Regions from separate parts of the Streptomyces sp. NPDC037126 genome, predicted to be linked through region 2. Evidence: riboswitches for the same ligand, from Rfam matches in the RefSeq annotation. Region 2 holds a riboswitch; each other region holds the start of a gene.
The links. A riboswitch is a leader RNA that binds a small molecule or an ion and turns the genes downstream of it on or off. The one in region 2 is predicted to bind cyclic di-AMP.

Region 1: linked by a shared signal. The riboswitch ahead of ACZ7FF_RS07440 (M23 family metallopeptidase) and the one ahead of ACZ7FF_RS16605 (C40 family peptidase) in region 2 are both predicted to bind cyclic di-AMP.
Region 3: linked by a shared signal. The riboswitch ahead of ACZ7FF_RS33205 (transglycosylase SLT domain-containing protein) and the one ahead of ACZ7FF_RS16605 (C40 family peptidase) in region 2 are both predicted to bind cyclic di-AMP.
Region 4: linked by a shared signal. The riboswitch ahead of ACZ7FF_RS25765 (transglycosylase family protein) and the one ahead of ACZ7FF_RS16605 (C40 family peptidase) in region 2 are both predicted to bind cyclic di-AMP.

What each region holds. Positions count from the first base shown of each region.
Region 1 covers NZ_JBVJTD010000002.1:535,642-540,417, forward strand. The annotation lists gene ACZ7FF_RS07430 (TetR/AcrR family transcriptional regulator) at 1-127, shown strand, start outside; gene ACZ7FF_RS07435 (SGNH/GDSL hydrolase family protein) at 191-976, opposite strand; gene ACZ7FF_RS07440 (M23 family metallopeptidase) at 1,210-2,106, opposite strand; cyclic di-AMP (ydaO/yuaA leader) riboswitch at 2,109-2,273, opposite strand; partial or broken gene ACZ7FF_RS07445 (GH36 C-terminal domain-containing protein) at 2,578-3,084, opposite strand; gene ACZ7FF_RS07450 (hypothetical protein) at 3,069-3,284, opposite strand; gene ACZ7FF_RS07455 (tyrosine-protein phosphatase) at 3,435-4,232, shown strand; gene ACZ7FF_RS07460 (DUF6126 family protein) at 4,252-4,374, opposite strand; gene ACZ7FF_RS07465 (helix-turn-helix domain-containing protein) at 4,371-4,776, opposite strand, start outside.
Region 2 covers NZ_JBVJTD010000006.1:156,394-161,169, forward strand. The annotation lists gene ACZ7FF_RS16585 (8-amino-7-oxononanoate synthase) at 1-409, shown strand, start outside; gene ACZ7FF_RS16590 (DUF397 domain-containing protein) at 466-675, opposite strand; gene ACZ7FF_RS16595 (helix-turn-helix domain-containing protein) at 685-1,545, opposite strand; gene ACZ7FF_RS16600 (ATP-binding protein) at 1,759-2,214, shown strand; gene ACZ7FF_RS16605 (C40 family peptidase) at 2,770-3,243, opposite strand; cyclic di-AMP (ydaO/yuaA leader) riboswitch at 3,247-3,400, opposite strand; gene ACZ7FF_RS16610 (hypothetical protein) at 3,818-4,126, opposite strand; gene ACZ7FF_RS16615 (ATP-dependent Clp protease proteolytic subunit) at 4,134-4,769, opposite strand.
Region 3 covers NZ_JBVJTD010000019.1:75,710-80,485, reverse strand. The annotation lists gene ACZ7FF_RS33210 (polyprenyl synthetase family protein) at 16-1,026, opposite strand; cyclic di-AMP (ydaO/yuaA leader) riboswitch at 1,612-1,785, shown strand; gene ACZ7FF_RS33205 (transglycosylase SLT domain-containing protein) at 1,791-2,273, shown strand; gene ACZ7FF_RS33200 (HAD family hydrolase) at 2,308-3,120, opposite strand; gene ACZ7FF_RS33195 (FAD-dependent oxidoreductase) at 3,457-4,659, opposite strand; gene ACZ7FF_RS33190 (carboxylate--amine ligase) at 4,706-4,776, opposite strand, start outside.
Region 4 covers NZ_JBVJTD010000012.1:204,823-209,598, forward strand. The annotation lists gene ACZ7FF_RS25755 (cytochrome P450 family protein) at 1-865, shown strand, start outside; gene ACZ7FF_RS25760 (transglycosylase family protein) at 1,068-2,138, shown strand; cyclic di-AMP (ydaO/yuaA leader) riboswitch at 2,322-2,494, shown strand; gene ACZ7FF_RS25765 (transglycosylase family protein) at 2,499-3,185, shown strand; gene eno (phosphopyruvate hydratase) at 3,551-4,776, shown strand, end outside.

The DNA.
Region 1 (4,776 bases), on a different contig from region 2:
ACTCGCCGTGCAGCTGATCTCGTACCCGGGCGCGGTGCCGCGCTCCCGTGCCCAGGAGTGGGTCGACGGGGCCCTGGCCCACGAGCTGGGCCTGGAACGGGCGGCGTTGACGGAACGGGCACGCTGAGCGCGGACGCGGGCACGCCCCGCGCCGCGAGGTGTGCGGGGCGGGGCGGGGGCCGGTGGGCGGTCAGGCCACGGAGCCGATGCGCATCTTGATGTCGTCCGGGGACAGGGCGCCCTTCGCGGTGACGTGGTCGCCGGAGGACTCGCCGCGCAGTCGGCGGCCGATCCACGGCACGAGGAACTCCCGGGCCCAGTGCACGTCGTCGCGGCGCACCTCCAGGGTGCCGCGGGGCGGCAGCGGCGGCCACGACTGCTCCGGATCGGCCGGCACGTCGACGCCCAGGGCCTGGCCGGCGCGCAGCGCCACCCGCGTGTGGCCCTCGGGCGAGAGGTGCAGCCGGTCACTGTCCCAGGCCCGGCGGTCCCGCACCGACTTCAGCGACCACAGGTCGAGCACGGGACAGCCGTACCGGTCGGCGATGGCGCGGACGTGCCCGTTGTAGGTGGCGATCTTGCCGCGCAGATGCTTGAGCACGGGAACGCCACGGGTGTCGAAGCCGGTCGTCACCATGACCGTGCCCGCGGCCCCGGCCAGCAGGGCCACGGACCGCTCGAAGCGCTCGGCCACCTCGTCCGGGTCGGTGCCGGGGCGGATGATGTCGTTGCCGCCCGCGCAGAAGGAGACCAGGTCCGGGGCCAGTTCGACGGCCCGCGGGACCTGGTCGGCCACGATCTGGTCCAGCAGCTTCCCGCGCACGGCGAGGTTGGTGTACTGGAAGTCCCCCTCGGGCCGCCGGTCGGCGAGCAGTACCGCGAACCGGTCGGCCCAGCCCACGAACGCCCCGTCGGGGCCGGGGTCGCCGACGCCCTCGGTGAAGCTGTCCCCCACCGCCACGTACGACCCGATCACTGATCTGCTGTCATTCTTCGAATCGTCTGCCACGTCGGACCATGATTCACCTTCGGGTGTGACCTACGCGACCGTAGGAAGGGGTTGACGAGCGGTGAGAAGAGCCACTCCAAATTCGTTTGCTTTCCAGGAATACGCCTGCCGGCAGGGCTGTTGGGGCCGGGCGCACCGAAGGCCGGACCCGGGGATCGGGGTCCGGCCTTCGGCTGTCAGGGAGGTGGTTCGGGGCGGCCTCAGCCGACGGTGACTCCGTACCGCAGGAGGTAGGCGACCGGATTCACGTCGGAGCCGTAGTCGGGGGTGGTGCGGATCTCGAAGTGCAGGTGCGGGCCGGTGACGTTGCCGGTGGCGCCGGACAGGCCGAGCTGCTGCCCCTCGGTCAGGGTCTGCCCGGCCGAGGCCAGGATCCGGGAGAGGTGGGCGTACTGGGCGTAGTAGCCGTCGTTCAGCCTGACGACGACCTGGTTGCCGTAGGAGCCGCCCCAGCCGGCGGAGACGACGGTGCCAGCGGCGACGGCCTTGACCGGGGTGCCGCTCGGCACGACGAAGTCCACGCCCGTGTGGTAGCCGCTGGCCCACATGCCGCCCGCCACGTGGTAGCCGGTGCCGACGGTGGCGCCGGTCACCGGGAGGGTGTAGCCGGTCGAGGTGGCGGGCGCCGCCGGCGCGGCCTGCGGGGTCGCCGCCCCGGCGGAGGACGCCGGGGCGTCCGAGGAGGGGCGCGGGGTGGCGGGCGCGGGTCGGGCCTCCGCGGCCGCGCCGCCGAGCACGAGCTTGAGGCCCGGGTGGATCAGCGACGGGTCGTCGCCGACGGCCCGCTGGTTGTCGCCGTAGAGCCGGTGCCAGCCGCCGCGGACGTGCTGCTCGTAGGCGATCGTCGAGAGGCAGTCGCCGGACTTCACCGTGTAGGTGCGCACGGTCCTGGCCGGCTGCTGGGTGGCGGCCTTCGTCACGGTCGCCGGAAGGGACCGCACGGCCTTTCCGGAATCCGGCTGGGCGGTGGTGGCGGCGTGCGCCCCGGTGGCCCCGATGAGCGGGAGGGCCAGCGCGGCGCCACCGGTCCCGGCAGCGGCTATGGAGCGGGAAAAACGCGGGGTCTTGGGACGTCGGTGCTTACCCTTGCCGGGCATGGCGCATTCCTCTCCGACGCCTGCGAGGTCAGCTGTCGGGTTCGGGCTGGAGCGGCCCGGCCGCGCGGTGCGCGACTTCACCCCTAGCCTGTCGCGGAGACCGGACAGGCAGTCGTACCTGGTGGGTCCCCCGCTCCTGCCGAACGCGGGTCAAGTGTGTGGGGACTCCGGGCGGCGGCAGGATTCGGCGTTCCGTCCGGATTCGGGCTGAACGTAAGGGAGCAAGACGCGCGGAAACAAGCAGTGGGTTCCCGGTGTTGGCACTTCGGATGATCGAATGCGGGAATACGACATCACCCTCCGTGAATAACCACCCCCTTCCTTCCCTGAATTTCCCTTTTCCGCAACGCAATTACGTGAACATGACGCGCGACACAGGGTCACGGATATGACCCTCATCACGCACCATCACGCCATGCCCCGTTATTGGGCGTCGAGTTGCAATGAAGGCCTTAAATTCGGACAGAAGGCTCAAGTGTGGCGCAGCCGGAGAACCGTCGCATCAACGTCACCCTTGAGACCGGTGCGCAGCCCGTGGTGCAGCAGGCCCGCACCACGGTGCACTTCGCCCGTTTCACGGCATTCGTACGATGCCGAGGGGTCGAGCCCCCGCAGCCGCACCGCGGGCACGGGCTCGCCGTAGCTCTGCGCCCGGAGGCAGGCGAGGACCACCGTCTCGTCCCCCAGGAGGTACTGGACGGCACTCAGGCCGCCCTCCGGAGGCCTGAGCCGGTACTGGTCGCCGCGCTGGACCAGCGGGCGGATCTCCTTGTACAGCTCCACCCACCGCCGGGTCTCGGCCGGCTCCCCCTCGCTCCACCCGGTGAGGTCGCCGCCGACGCCGAGGACGCCGGCCATGGCACTGACGAAGCGGAACCGCAGCGAGCCGATCCGGCCGTTGAGCTGGGGGTGCGGCTCGCCGGGCCAGCCGGCGTCGGTGAAGCAGCGGTTGAAGTCCCACTTCACATAGTCGACCGGGACTCGAAGGGCCGGTGGCCGGGCAGCGGGCGCGCCGCGAGGGCCTCGGTGTCCGCGAGCGCGGTCCCCGGTCCCCGGTGGAGGTGCAGCAGCTCGTCCGCGTCGGTGAGACGCAGGGCATAGCTGCTGGTGGGCCCCGACAGAAGCCGGGTGCGACCGCCTTCGGCGATGTCCACCATCGAGACCTCACGGGTGCCCACAGATCCGTTCGGGTACGAACATCATCCGGCCCTTCAGTCCCAGGTGACCATGCCTGTGGACAACTCATTGCCCCGGGAAATCAATGTCGTATCGTCGACTGAGCGCCCGCCGACGAGCAGCGACGGCGGGGCCGACCGGGAGGAGCCCCCGTGACGCAGCAGGTCCCGTCGACCGAGCCCGAGCTGGCCGGAGTGCGCAATTTCCGTGACGTGGGCGGACTTCCGACCGTGGACGGACGGCGGGTGCGGGGCGGTGTGCTGTTCCGCAGCGGGCACCTCGCGCACGCGACGGGTGAGGACGCCGTCTTCCTCTCCTCCCTGGGCCTGCACACGATCTTCGACTTCCGCAACGCGGCCGACCAGAAGCTGGAGGGCCCGGACGTCGAACTGCCGGGGGTGCGCAACGTGAACCTGCCGCTGAGCGACCCGGCGGACGGCGCGGAGTTCTGGAAGATGGTCCGCGACGGCGACCTCGACCAGCTGCGCACGATCCTCGACGACGGCAAGGCGGCGGGCAGGATGGTCGCCTCGTACCGGACGATCGTCAAGGAGCGCACCGGCGAGCACTCACGGGTGCTGCACGCGCTCGCCGAGGACAGCGTGCCCGCGCTGATGCACTGCGCGGCCGGCAAGGACCGCGCGGGCATCTCGATAGCGGTGACCCTGCTCGCAGTGGGCGTGGAGCGCGAGGCGATCGTCGCCGACTACCTGGAGTCGAACGCCAAGCACCGCCGCTACAAGGTGCGCCGCAACGGCACCGCGGCGAGCGCGTACTCCCCCGAGGTGATGGAGCTGCTCAGCCCGCTCTTCGACGCCCGGGCCGAGTATCTGGCGGCGGCCTTCGACAGCATCGAGGAGACGTGGGGCGGGGTGGACGCCTACCTGGAGCAGGGGCTGCGGCTGTCCCCGGAGAACCGGGAGCGGCTGCGGGCGCGGCTGCTGGACTGAGCGGCCCCGCCGGGCGGCCTCAGCCCTTCCCGCCCAGCGCGAACAGCAGGTAGAGGAACGCGGCGAAGAGGTGTCCGATGGCGATGTAGATGATCAGCCGGATCCACAGGGAACGGGGGAACTTGGTCTCGAAGTCGCTCATGGCAGCTCTCCGGTCAGGGGCCCCAGGCACAGTGCGGCCGTGGGGCTCTGCAGCAGGGTGTGGACGAACAGCAGCTCCACGCCGCCCTGGTCCTCGGCGGCGAGGCGGTGCGGGGTGAGCGAGTCGAAGTGCGCGCTGTCCCCGGGTGCGAGCAGGTGCACGGTGTCGCCGAGGCGCAGGCGCAGGTGCCCCTTCAGGACGTAGAGCCACTCCTCGCCGGGATGGACCCGCACGATGTCGCCCTGCGAGCCGTAGGGCACACGGACGCGCAGCGCCTGCATGCCACGGCCGGGCGCGCCCGCCGGGAAGTAGGTCCAGCCGCCCGCCCGGGTCGGCTCCATGTCGCCCGCCCGTATGATCGAGTCACGATCGGCAACGGTCTCGCCGAGCAGATCGGAGACC
Region 2 (4,776 bases):
CGCCCGGGTCATCGACCATATGGTGAACGCGGCCCGGACGTTCATCTTCGACACGGGCCTGGCCCCGGCGGCGGTGGGCGCGGCCCTCGCGGCGCTGCGGTTGCTGCGCCGCGAGCCGGAGCGGGCGGCCCGGGCCCGGGAGGTGGCCGCGGAGCTGCACGCACGGCTGACCGCCGCGGGTCTGGAGGCGGTACGACCGGACGCCGCGGTGGTCTCCGTGCGGGCTCCGTCCCCGGAGCAGGCGGTGCGCTGGGCGGCCGACTGCCGTACGGCGGGGCTGGCCGTGGGCTGCTTCCGTCCTCCCTCCGTGCCCGACGGCGTCTCACGCCTGCGGCTGACGGCCCGTGCGGACCTCTCCGGGACCGAGATCGAACGCGCTGTACGGGTGATCGGCGAAACGCGACCATGAGTCGGCGTGACACGGCCGTGTCTCGCGCAGAACTGACAAGAGTTGATCGGGTCTGATCAGAGGGCGGTCAGGAAGTCGGTCCAGCTGTCGGTGGAGAAGAGGAGTGCGGGTCCGGCCGGCCTCTTCGAGTCGCGCACGGCGAGCAGTCCGGAGCGCGGCCGGGCCGTCTCCACGCAGTTGTTGGCTCCCGTGCTGTAGCTGCTGCGCAGCCAGCGCACGTCGTGCAGGTCGGTACTGGCAGGGACGTTCCGAGGCAGAGCAGACATGGTGCCTCCTTACGCGCCGTCACCTATCCCGGCGATGTAGTCCAACGAGTCCTCGGGGGAAAGGGCGTGATTCTGAAGGGTGTTGAAGGCCTCGGAGTAGGCCATGAGGTCTTCTTTCCGTTCGAGGTAGAGGCTACTCGTCAACTGGTCGAGAACAACCACATCCAGATCAGAAGTGCTCGGAAATGAGAAGATAACGAAAGGGCCAGTGAGGCCGACATGTGCTCCCGCCCCGAACGGCAGTACCTGCAACCGCACTTGGGGCAGACGCGCGGCATCCGTCAGCCGCTCCAGCTGCCGGGCCATCACCTCGGGGCCGCCGACCTCGCGCCGTAGCACCGCCTCGTCCAGGACCGCGCTCAGCTCCAGCGGCGGGTTCGAACGCAGCACGTCCTGCCTGGCCAGGCGCACCTCGACCAGCGTGTCCAGACGTTCCTCGTCCAGGTCGTTGACGGCCGCCCGGGTCACCGCACGGGCGTACTCGGCCGTCTGCAGCAGGCCGGGCACCACGGTGGTCTCCAGGGTGCGCATCGCGCCCGCCTGGGACTCCAGACTGATGAAGTCCCGGTAGGTGGGGGGCAGCACCCCGCGGTAGGCGTGCCACCAGCGGTTGCGGTCACCGGTGTCGTCGGACCCCGCCAACATCAGCAGCAGCTCGCGCAGTTGGCTGTCCCGTACCTCGTAGGCGTCCAGAAGCAGCCGTACGTCCGTCGGTTTCACGCCACTGGCGCCCGTCTCGATGCGGCTGACCTTCGACTGGTGCCAGCCGACCAGACGGGCCGCGTCCCCACTCGTGAGCCCCGCGTCGGTACGCAGCGTGCGCAGTTCGGCGCCCAGTTTGCGGCGGCGCACGGCCGGCCCGTTCTGCATGGGCTCCTCCTTACTCCCTACGTGCCGCCCAAATACGGTCTCGCGTCGCAGAGTTCACCGCTTTGAGCGACAGATATATGCACATCTTGGTGGATCGCTCCCCGTGACCGGCCCGGTGATGGCAATCTGGCGAGCAAGCACCAGTCCGGGACCGTACTCGAACCATCCGCTGCTTGTCGGACTGCGGTCCCGTGGGAAAGGGACGACCTCGCCATGGCAGACCATCTGGAAGCATCCGTCACTCTGCCGAGCGATCCCGCCTCGGTCTCCGCCGCCCGCTCGTACGTCGTGGGCACGTTGGCGGAGTGGGGCCTGCCGTCCGACACCGACGTGGCCGACACCGTGCGGCTCATCGTCTCCGAACTCGCGACCAACGCCGTACAGCACACCTTCGGTCAGTCACCCACCTTCACGGTGGACATCGCGCTGGACCGCGACGAACACCTCCGCATCGGGGTCACGGACAGTCATCCGCGCTTTCCGAAGAGACTGCCCGCCGCCGTGCAGCAGGACAACGGCCGCGGCATGGTCATCATCCGCTGGCTCACCGCCGAGTGCGGCGGCAAACTCCGCGTCCGCCCCACCCGGGAGGGCGGCAAGACGGTCTCCATCGAACTCCCCTGGGCGATCCCGGCCGAACCGGTCACGGCGGCGGGCCAGCAGCCCTGACCCGACGGCCCGGCTGCCGCCGGCTCCGCGCAGCGGGGGTCCCGGAAGGCGTCCCGGCCGGGACCGGGCGGCGCGGACGCCCCGCCTCCAGCGGCCGTACGCCGACCACCGTGGCCACCCTGAGCCCCACCGGCTCCGCTACGCCCGCCACACCCGGCTCCACGCCCACGAGCGCGCACAGCGTGCACCGACAGCACCGGTACGGGCCCCGCCCCGGCCGCCAGGGCCTCGATCTCCCGCCGCGCGGGACGGCGCGATGCCGTGCCGATGAGTAGCGGCCGCACGGGAGCGGTGTCGCCAGGTACGCGCGTCGGTCCCTCCCGCCGAGCGCTGGGCGCGCACGGACGGGGCTCGTGTCCTGTGGCCGCTGTGACGGCCCGCCAGGACGTCCGAGGGGGCCGTGCGCCCGCTCGGCAGGGTCTCGTCGCCGGGAGGTGCTGCCGGTGGCCGTGGGGGCCCCGGGGCGCCCGTGGGCTTCAGGCGGGCACCGGGGGTGACGACGGCGGTGCCGGGAGCGGCCCTGTTGCTGGAGCCGCTCCCGGCCCTGAGGCCCGGTCAGCTGACGCGGCCGTACCAGACGCTCCTTGTCCAGATCTTCTCGAGCCTCACCACTGCGCCGGTCTTCGGGGCGTGCCAGATCTTGTTGTGGCCGGCGTAGATGCCGACGTGGTAGACGCTGGAGCCGTAGTGGAAGAACACCAGGTCACCGGCCTTGCGGCTGCCGGCGGAGATGTGGTGCGTCTTGTTGTACTGGGCGGCGGCGGTGCGCGGCAGGGACTTGCCCGCCTTCTTGAACGAGTAGAGCGTCAGCCCCGAGCAGTCGAACCGGTACGGTCCGGTGGCGCCCCACTGGTACGGGGAGCCCTTCTTGGACGCCGCGACCTGGAGAGCCTTCGCGCCCATGGTCGCGGCGGAGGCGTCGGTGGCGAGGCCCGGGACCGCGATCGAGCCACCCACGGCGGCGAGGGTGAGAGCCGAGGCCGTACCGGCTCGGGCCATGAGCGACGGGACACGATTGAGCGCAGTCATGCGCAACCCTTCGTCAGCCGCCTGTGAAGGATGACCTGTCGGATTCGGGCTGGCGAAGTAGCCCGGCCGCGTTGCCGCGGCTTCACCCCAAGGGTCGCCCTGAGCATCGGCCCGCCCGCTCCACGCGGACGAACATCCGTTCTGGCGACCCGCCTTGCCTGGGTCCTCCACTCCTGCCGATCCACTCCTGTCGACCGGTCATCCGGGCGGCGGCAGGACTCGGCGTCCGCCCGGATCGCCCCGCCGCGGTGGCGGGGTCTTGTCGTCAGACAGGGATCTTCACTCACAGCTGTCCGAAAATCCCAACGGAACCGGGGATTTGTGGCGTTACTCACCACTCACCCGTTCGGGTGGACACTGCTCTGTTCGAGACACCGTCAGAATCCGGACGTAGCCCCGGACCTGGGACGAAGTGTCTTCTCATGCCCCTCGGACCGGCCCGGTGCGCAACTCGGGAAGCCCGGAAACCGATCCGGATATACACCGGTCGGCCGTACGTCGTTCGGACCGTTTCAACTCCGGCCCGGACGGTGCGTCTACTCGGCGCTCCCGTCGGGCCGGAGGGGCGTCCCGCTCAGCCGACGCCGTCCGGCGGGAGCGCGACGCGCGCGGCACGGCGCTCGCCGTCCAGGACCCGCAGGGCGCGTGCCAGCGTGTCGCCGTGCAGCTCCGTCTCGCCCCGCTGGTGCATCAGGGCGAGCGCGTCACGCAGTTCGGCCGCCTTGCGCACCAGCGCCTGCGCCGCGCGCAGCCCCTGGTAGGTGTTCCCGTGGCGCGCGGGGTTGATCCGGCCCAGCAGGTCGACGGCCTCCAGGTAACGGTCGATCAGCTCGCCCTCGGCGCGGGTCAGCGCGGGCAGCGGAGGGGGCTCCGGCGGCAGCACGGCCCGCTCACCTCGCGCCGGAAGCGCCGGGAGCGGTCCGGCGGCTTGGCACGACGGCGTCCACCAGGCCGTAGGCCACCGCTTCCGCGGCGTCCAGGACCAGGTCCCGCTCCAGGTCCCGGTGGACCTGCCCGGCCGTGCGTCCGGTGTGCCGGACGAGCATCTCCTCCATCAGCGCGCGGGTCCGTTCCAGCTCCGCCGCCTGGATCGCCAGGTCGCTGGGCGTGCCCTGCGCGGGTTCGGACAGCCGGGGCTGTTCGAGCACCATGCGCGCGCCCGGCAGGGTGAACCGCTTGCCCGGGGTCCCCGCCGTGAGCAGCAGCGCGGCCGACGCGGCGGCCTGGCCCAGGCAGTAGGTCGCCACGTCGCAACCGATGTACCGCAGTGTGTCGTAGACCGCCGTCAGCGCCGCGAAGGAGCCGCCGGGGGAGTTGACGTAGAGCGTGATGTCCCGGTCGGGGGCCGTGTGTTCGAGGTACATGAGCTGCGCCGTCACGTCGTTCGCCGCGGCCTCGTCGAGCGGTGTCCCGACGAACACGATTCGCTCCTCGAACAGCTTTCCGTACGGATCGAGCGTGCGCACCCCGCTGGTCGTGCGCTCGGTGAACTCGGGCAGGACATAACGGGCGGACGGTCGGGACATGGGCACA
Region 3 (4,776 bases), on a different contig from region 2:
GCCCGTCCGGGGTGGCTAGCCGGCTCGGTGGACCACCGCGTCGCACAGCTGGATCAGCGCCGCCTTGGCGTCGCACTCCCGCAGCGGTGCCAGCGCGGCCCGGGCCTCCTCCGCGTACCGCACGGTGTCCCGGCGAGCCTGCTCCAGCGCGGGGTGCGCGCGCAGCGCGGCCAGTGCCTCGGCGTGCCGGGCGTCGTCGCTGAGGTCGGAGTCCAGCAGCTCGCACAGGGCGATGTCCTCGGGCAGTCCCAGCCGGGCCGCCCGCTCGCGCAGCCGGAGCACGGGCAGGGTCGCGATGCCCTCGCGCAGGTCGGTGCCCGGGGTCTTGCCGGACTCGTGGGAGTCGGAGGCGATGTCCAGGACGTCGTCGGCGAGCTGGAAGGCCACCCCGAGGCGCTCGCCGTACTGGGTGAGCACGTCCACGACCGTCTCGTCGGCGCCGGACATCATCGCGCCGAAGCGGCACGACACCGCCACCAGCGAGCCCGTCTTGCCGCCGAGCACGTCCAGGTAGTGGTCGACCGGGTCGCGGCCGTCGGTGGGGCCCGCCGTCTCCAGGATCTGGCCCGTGACCAGCCGCTCGAACGCGAGGGCCTGCACCCGGACCGCCTCGGGACCGAGGTCGGCGAGGATCTGGGAGGCGCGGGCGAAGAGGAAGTCACCGGTGAGGACGGCGACGGAGTTGCCCCAGCGGGTGTTGGCGCTGTCCACGCCGCGCCGCACGGCCGCCTCGTCCATCACGTCGTCGTGGTACAGCGTGGCCAGGTGGGTCAGCTCCACCACCACGGCCGACGGCACGATGCCCGGCGCGTAGCGGTCGCCGAACTGCGCCGCGAGCATCACGAGCAGCGGCCTGAACCGCTTCCCACCGGCCCGTACGAGGTGCTGCGCGGCCTCCGTGATGAACGGGACCTCGCTCTTGGTGGCCTCGAGCAAGCCTTCCTCGACAGCCGTCAATCCGGCCTGGACATCGGCTTCCAGAGCCTGGTCCCGCACGCTCAGCCCGAACGGCCCGACGACGGTCACGAGGGGTCTCCTGTCTGCTGGTGTCTGCTGGCGCTTACACGGTTTGTCGATAGGTCGCTGCCATCACTCAAGTCAGCGTATCCGGTCCTGTTTCGATCACCGATAGCGCCCACGGGTCCGGCCCGGGCGGTATCGGATCATGACGGCATGTTTTTGATCAGAGGGTAAGAACGGACATTTATCGACTTAACAGGAATTCAGACGCTTTGTCGCGAATCGACAGGTGAGTGGGCCAATCGCACCCCCGGACGGGCCCCCACCGGGCATCCACCCGGACATCCCGCGCCCTCCACCCCTTCCACGCTCCGGTCGCCGACCCAATCCCCCATGTCCGACTTGGCACAATTTGCTATTTCGTGAGTTGGGTCACCCGCGCCCCTCGGCACCCCGGCTGCCCGACCAGCCGTTCTCCCCTTGTCCCGTTGGCGAGTTGAGGATTGGCAACCGCAAAGGATCAAGTACCCCATACGGCACAGACCAAGGTCAAATAGTGCGTTGTGTGATTCAGGCACTTGTTCCCGACATGTGCTCTCGCATACGTTCCGGACCCGTCGGGCGGAACGCCGAATCCTGCCGCCGCCCGCGTCACCCATCGAACTCACTCGTACGGCAGGAGCGGGGGACCCAGGTAAGTCGCCGGACCGGACGGCACAAGTCGCACCGGAACGGCTTGGGGTGAAGTCGTGTCCCTTCGGGGCACGGCCGGGCACCTCCCCGCCCGAACCCGACAGCTCACCTCGCAGGCGACGGAGAGGAACACCCCCATGCCTGCTGCCGCTCAGCCCCGCCGCACCCGCCTCGTCCGCATGATCGCCGTCGCCGGTACCGGCGCAGCCGTCCTGGCCATGCCGCTCATCGGCGCCACCAGCGCCTCCGCGGCCACCCCCACCTCGGCCCCTGCGGTCTCCACCACCCCCGCCGGCTACCCGAACAACCTCGACGGCTGGATCCGCGAGTCGCTCGCGATCATGGCCCAGAAGGGCATCCCGGGCTCCTACAACGGCATCCACCGCAACGTCATGCGGGAGTCCTCGGGCAACCCGAACGCCATCAACCTGTGGGACTCCAACGCGGCCAAGGGCATCCCGTCCAAGGGCCTGCTGCAGGTCATCGACCCGACGTTCAACACGTACCACGTGGCCGGAACCTCGTTCAACATCTACGACCCGGTCGCCAACATCACCGCCGCCTGCAACTACGCGGCCGCGCGCTACGGCTCGATCGACAACGTCAACAGCGCGTACTGACCGGCACCCGCGGCAGGCGTTACTGATATCCCGGTCAGTCGGTCGGGAACAGTCTTTCGAGGACGACGGCGATGCCGTCGTCCTCGTTCGACAGGGTGACCTCATCCGCGACGGCCTTGAGTTCGGCGTGGGCGTTGGCCATGGCGACCCCGTGTCCCGCCCAGTCGAGCATCGGGATGTCGTTGGGCATGTCGCCGAACGCCAGGGCCCGTTCGGCACGCACCCCCAGCCGCTCGGCGGCCAGCGCCAGCCCGGTCGCCTTGGTCACCCCGGACGGCTGGAGTTCCACCGTCCCCGGCCCCGACATGGTGACCGTCGCCAGCGAGCCCACCACCGCACGCGCGGTGGCCGCCAACTCGTCGTCCGGCACGGTGGCATGGCGCAGCAGCACCTTGCTGATGGGCTCGCACCACAGGTCGTCGCGCCGCCCCACCCGCACCGCGGGCAAGGTCGGGTGGGGCATCAGATAGCCGGGTTCGATGAGCGTGAGCCCGTCGACACCGTCCTGGTCGACCGCCGCGTACACCTGCCCCACCTCGGCCTCGATCTTGCCGAGCGCGGTCTCGGCCAGCTCCCGGTCCAGCCGTACCGACCACAACAGGCGGTCGGCCCCGGCGTCGTAGACCTGTGCGCCCTGCCCGCACACCGCGAGCCCGGTGCAGCCGAGGTCCGCCAGCAGGGGCCGCACCCTGGGGGCCGGGCGGCCGGTCACCACCAGGTGCCGGGCACCGGCCCGCGCCACCCGCGCGAGCGCGGCGAGCGACCGTTCGGAGACGGTGTCGTCGCCGCGCAGCAGCGTCCCGTCCAGGTCGGTGGCGATCAGTGAATACGCGGGGGAGGGTGCCATGATCAGAGAATACGGACACCACGCCCCACCGACTCACGCCTCTTTCCAGGCACTTACGTGCTGATCGGCCCCAAGTACTGTTCGTAGGCCTCCTGATGGCGACGCCTCGGACGCCTGAGGCTCCGGAACAGAGCTGAGCCCCGCCCCGGACCCGGCCGTCACCGTGCAGCGCGCGATCGTCGCCGTACAGGTCGGGGCGCCCCCTCGGGCCACGACCGTCGCCGTGCCGGGCGCGGCCGCCGTACCGCGTGGTGGGGGGCGGGACCGCACGGACCGGCCGCGGCCGCACACGGAGTACGGCCGGAAACGTGCCCGCTCCCTCGTTGCCGCCGCAGGTCAGCCGTGGGCTGCGGCCAGGTGCTTCGCCAGGCGCGGGGAGGCGAACTCCGTGCCGCAGACGAAGCGCATCACCGGGCCGTACGAGGACGCCGCCGGCAGACCGGTGAAGTACACGCCGGGCACCGAGGAGACATAGCCGGGGCCGAGCTTCGGCGCGCCGCGGCTCACCGCGAGCCGGGTGCGCAGTTCGCTGCCGAGGAAGTCCATCGCCGCGATGTCGACGCGGTAGCCGGTCGCGGCGATGACATGGTCGCCGGCGATCCGTTCGGTACGGCCCCCGTGGGTGCGGACGGTGAGGACCGGGCTGCCGTCCTGGGCCTCGGCGCCCACCACCCGCTCGACGTCCTGCACCTGGACGGCGCTCTCGAAGCGTTCCCGCAGCCACCAGGCGCCGAGCGGGCCGAGGACCCGCCGGACCAGGTAGTGGCGGGTCGCCTCGGGCAGGTAGCGGTAGGGGTGCGGGTAGTAGCTGAACGCCCACAACGACCAGGCACGGCCGAACGGGGACTCCGGGCGGAGCTTGGGCTGTTCCCAGGGCGGGGCGCCGAAGGCGACCCGGCCGCGGCCGCGCGCGACCACGCGCACCCGGGCGCCCACCTCGGCTGCCAGCGCCGCCGTCTCCAGCGCGGACTGCCCGGCGCCGACGACGATCAGGTCCTTGCCGGCGAAGCGCTTGAGGTCGTGGTGCTGGGAGCTGTGCGAGACGGGCCCCGTCGCCGCGGGTCCGTCGGCCGCGGCTCCCGCCAGCTCCGCGGGCAGGTGCTCCAGGCCCGACAGCCCGGTCGCGACGACGACCGCACGCGCCGTGAACAGCTCTCCCGAGTCCAGCTTGAGCTCGAAGCCGCCGCTCTTGTCGCGGTCCACGGACACCACCCGCACCTGCTCCAGGTCGGGTATCAGCTGCTGCTGGAACCACTCCCCGTAGCCGATGAAGGTCTCCACCGGGATGATGTCCTCGTCGGTCACCAGCCGGCGGATCCCGGCCGCATCGCAGTAGTCGGCGAGGGTGTGGCCGGGCTGCGGGCAGTCGAAGCTCGATGCGGTGGGCGTGGACTTCAGGAGCATGCCCTCGGGCATGTGGTCGCGCCAGCTGACCATGGGGTCACCGAAGACGCGGACGGGGACGCCGCGCGCCCGCAAATGGGCGGCGGTCGACAGGCCGAACGGCCCGGCCCCGATGACTGCAACCGGTCGAATCACGAAGTCCCTCCCCAGGACGCGTGGTGCGCCACCTTCGTGGCCTTGCCTACTTCGTGGATGTGCTGCTGCCGCGGCGGTTGGTCCGCCACAGCTGGTAGAGGTGCTTCGCGCCCGGGC
Region 4 (4,776 bases), on a different contig from region 2:
CGGGTTCGCGGCCCGCGGCTCCGCCGACCTCATCCACGAGTTCGCCTTCCCGCTGCCCATCTACGCCATCTGCGACCTGCTCGGCGTCCCGCCCGAGGACCAGGACGACTTCCGGGACTGGGCGGGCATGATGATCCGGCACGGGGGAGGCCCACGCGGCGGGGTCGCCCGGTCGGTGAAGAAGATGCGTGGCTACCTCGCCGAGCTGATCCACAGGAAGCGCGAGGCGCTGCCCGCCGAGCCCACGCCCGGCGAGGACCTCATCTCCGGGCTCATCCGCGCCTCCGACCATGGCGAGCACCTCACCGAGAACGAGGCCGCCGCGATGGCCTTCATCTTGCTGTTCGCCGGCTTCGAGACGACCGTCAACCTCATCGGCAACGGCACGTACGCCCTGCTCACCCACCCCGGGCAGCGCCACCGCCTGCAGGACTCCCTGGCCCGCGGCGAACGCGGCCTCCTGGAGACCGGGGTGGAGGAACTCCTGCGCTACGACGGCCCGGTGGAGCTGGCCACCTGGCGGTTCGCCACCGAACCGCTCACCGTCGGCGGGCAGCGGATCGCCCCCGGCGACCCCGTGCTCGTGGTCCTCGCCGCCGCCGACCGGGACCCGGAGCGGTTCGCCGACCCGGACATGCTCGACCTCGGCCGCAGGGACAACCAGCACCTCGGGTACGGGCACGGCATCCACTACTGCCTCGGCGCGCCGCTCGCCCGGCTGGAGGGCCAGACCGCGCTGGCCACGCTCCTCACCCGGCTGCCCGACCTGCGGCTCGCCGCCGATCCGGCCGATCTGCGGTGGCGCGGCGGCCTCATCATGCGCGGCCTGCGCACCCTGCCCGTGGAGTTCACCCCGGTCGGCTGAGCCCGCCGCCCGGAAGGCGGCGGGCAGGAGTGCCCCCAAGCCGTAGAACGCTGAACATGACAGCGTTGAAAACTGTGATCTTCACGTGATCTGCGCGGCATGAACTTGTGACAAGTGATCGTCTGCCTATACGTTCACCCATCAGCGTGGCGCCCAGCTTCATCCGCCGCGCCGGCCCTGCTGTCGCACGAAAGGCTTCCGCATGCTCTCCGGGAACGGTCGTCACCGTCGCCCCCGTCAGGCTCCGGCCCTCCTCGTCGCGGCGGGCGTCACCGGCTCCGCCATCGCGATCCCGCTCCTCGGCGCCGCGAGCGCCAACGCGGCCGACGGCACCACGTGGGACAAGGTGGCCGAGTGCGAGAGCGGGGGTTCCTGGAGCGCCGACACCGGCAACGGGTACTACGGCGGCCTCCAGATGTCCCAGGACGACTGGGAGTCCCACGGCGGCACCCAGTACGCCTCCAGCGCCGACCAGGCCAGCCGCTCGCAGCAGATCGCGGTCGCCGAGAAGATCCTCGCCGACAAGGGCACCACCCCCTGGGCCACCTGTGCCCTGCTCTCCGGTCTGACCTCGAACTCGGCGTCGGTCGACGTCGACCCGGGCGTCGGCGGCTCCGGCCACGGCAACGGTTCGGGCGACTCGTCCGGATCGGACGACAACTCCGACTCGTCCGGCCTGTCGGATTCGCCGTCTTCGTCCGGCTCTGACACCGGCAACGGATCCGACGCCAACTCCGGTGCGGACTCCGGCTCCAGTGCCGCCCCCTCCTCCGACCCGGCCACCACGCCGGCTCCCGGCCACGCCAAGGGCGCCACTCAGGACCCGGGCGCGGCTGCCGGCTCTCCGGGCCACGGCACTCCCACGCCGGGCAAGTCCACCTCGCCCGGCGGTGGGACGTCGCAGGGTGGCGACAGCACCTCCGTGATCACTCCGTCGGCCGACGACTCGGACAATTCACAGCAGACCGGCGGTTCTTGGAGCCTGGTCGACACCGGCGCTCTCAGCAGTGGCGGGCGCCACCGGGGCGGCAGTGCGGACGAAAGTGCGGCAAACGGACAGAACGACACCTTGTCCGGCCGGCACGCCTCGCAGGAGACGGACACCTACACCGTCCGCGAGGGCGACACCCTCGGCTCCATCGCCGACTCCCTTGGCGTCGACGGCGGATGGCACGCGCTCTACGCCGCGAACAAGAAGGCCATCGGCGCCGACCCGAACCACATCTCCGCCGGTCAGACCCTGGACGTGGGTGCGGAAAAGGGTGGAAAGTAGCGGGAGTTGACGCCCCGCTTCACGGCTAATGTCCGGTTCGGGGAAAGTGTGGGATGAGTCTCAGAAGCCCTGATCGTCTTTGAAATTCCGTGGATCGCGTGTCTACGGTCAGGACCGCTCGTCATCACGAGCCCCGGCAGCCGCACACGCCGAATCCTGCCAGCGGCCGCCCGGGAACAGTCGTCGCGTCAAGCGCCGTGGGCAGGAGCGGGGGACCCAAGGTAAGTGCCGGTCCCGGCGGTTGACGCCGGACCGGCTGGGGGTGAAGCCGCGCATCGCGAGAGCGAGTGCGCGGCCGGGCAACTCAACCGGCCCGAACCCGACAGCTCACCTCGCAGGCGTCGGTGAGGGGATCGATCCATGCTGTTCTCCGGCAAGGGCAAGCACCGTCGTCCGTCCAAGGCCGTCCGCGCCGTCACGCTCGCCGGTGTCACCGGCGCCGTCGTCGCCGCCCCGCTGATGGCGGCCGGCAACGCCTCCGCCGCCACCTCCTCCCAGTGGGACGCCGTCGCCCAGTGCGAGTCCGGGGGCAACTGGGCCATCAACACCGGCAACGGCTACTACGGCGGTCTGCAGTTCTCCGCCTCCACCTGGGCCGCGTACGGCGGCACCGCCTACGCCGGGCAGGCCAACCAGGCCAGCAAGGCGCAGCAGATAGCCGTCGCCGAGAAGGTTCTCGCCGCGCAGGGCAAGGGCGCCTGGCCGGTCTGCGGCACGGGCCTGTCGAGCACCCCGTACAACGGCTCCGCCCCCACCGCCTCGAAGAGCACCTCGTCGAGCGCCTCCACCACCACCCGCTCCACCGAGAAGCAGGCCGCCACCCGCTCCACCGAGCGTCCGAGCGTGAGCAAGACCGTCACCACCCCGACCGGCAAGAAGGTCAAGAAGGGCGACGGCGAGTACAAGGTCGTCACCGGTGACACCCTCAGCTCCATCGCCGAGAAGCACCACGTGCAGGGCGGCTGGAAGAAGCTGTTCGAGCTGAACAAGGACATCGTCCAGGACGCCGACCTCATCTACCCGGGCCAGCAGCTGCACCTGAAGTGACACCTGGTTCCGAACGGACCCACAGCGCCCTCACGCCCGCGGCCCCCACACCGGGGGCCTCGTGAGGGGCCGTACCCCCCGTCCCCACGGGCTCCCCGCCCCGGTGCGTGTTCCCCCGTACGCACCGGGGCGGGGTTTCTTCATGTCCGGGCCCGGCTCGCCGCGCGTCCCCCGGCACTTTCCCCGTTCTTCATCCGCACCCCCCTTTGTTCCGCGGGTGAACAATGGGTACCGTCTGCGTGTCCCTCCCCGTCCACGGGTCGGTCGGTCGGTGGCCGACGCCCCTGGGACGGTTAGGCTCTAGTCGCAAGGCACCGCCGCAAGGCAGAGAGCCCCGCACTTCCAGCGTCACATCCAAGAAGGAGATGCTCGTGCCGTCCATCGACGTCGTCGTAGCCCGGGAAATCCTGGACTCCCGAGGCAACCCCACGGTCGAGGTCGAGGTCGGCCTCGACGACGGCAGCACGGGTCGTGCCGCCGTCCCGTCCGGCGCCTCCACGGGCGCCTTCGAGGCCATCGAGCTGCGCGACGGTGACCCCAACCGCTACCAGGGCAAGGGTGTCGAGAAGGCCGTCCTGGCCGTCATCGAGCAGATCGGCCCGGAGCTGGTCGGCTACGACGCCACCGAGCAGCGCCTGATCGACCAGGCCATGTTCGACCTGGACGCCACGGACAACAAGGGCTCCCTCGGCGCCAACGCCATCCTCGGCGTCTCGCTCGCCGTCGCGCACGCCGCCTCCGAGGCGTCCGACCTGCCGCTGTTCCGCTACCTGGGCGGCCCGAACGCGCACCTGCTGCCCGTTCCCATGATGAACATCCTGAACGGCGGCTCGCACGCCGACTCCAACGTGGACATCCAGGAGTTCATGATCGCCCCGATCGGCGCGGAGTCCTTCTCCGAGGCGCTGCGCTGGGGCACCGAGGTCTACCACACCCTCAAGAAGGTGCTGAAGGGCCGCGGTCTGTCCACCGGCCTCGGCGACGAGGGCGGCTTCGCCCCGAACCTCGGCTCCAACCGCGAGGCCCTCGATCTCATCCTCGAGGCGATCAAGGAGGCCGGCTACGCCCCCGGCGAGCAGATCGCCCTCGCCCTCGACGTGGCCGCGTCCGAGTTCTACAAGGACGGCAAGTACCTCTTCGAGGGCAAGGAGCGCTCCGCCGCCGAGATGACGGAGTACTACGAGGAGCTCGTGGCGGCCTACCCGCTCGTCTCCATCGAGGACCCGCTGTTCGAGGACGACTGGGCCGGCTGGAAGGTCATCACCGACAAGCTCGGCGACAAGGTCCAGCTGGTCGGCGACGACCTGTTCGTCACCAACCCCGAGCGCCTCGCCCGCGGTATCGAGGAGGGCACCGCCAACGCCCTCCTGGTGAAGGTCAACCAGATCGGCTCGCTGACCGAGACCCTGGACGCCGTCGAGCTGGCCCAGCGCAGCGGCTTCAAGTGCATGATGTCCCACCGCTCCGGCGAGACCGAGGACGTCACCATCGCCGACCTGGCCGTCGCCACCAACTGCGGCCAGATCAAGACCGGTGCCCCGGCCCGCTCCGAGCGCGTCGCCAAGTACAACCAGCTGCTGCGCATCGAGGA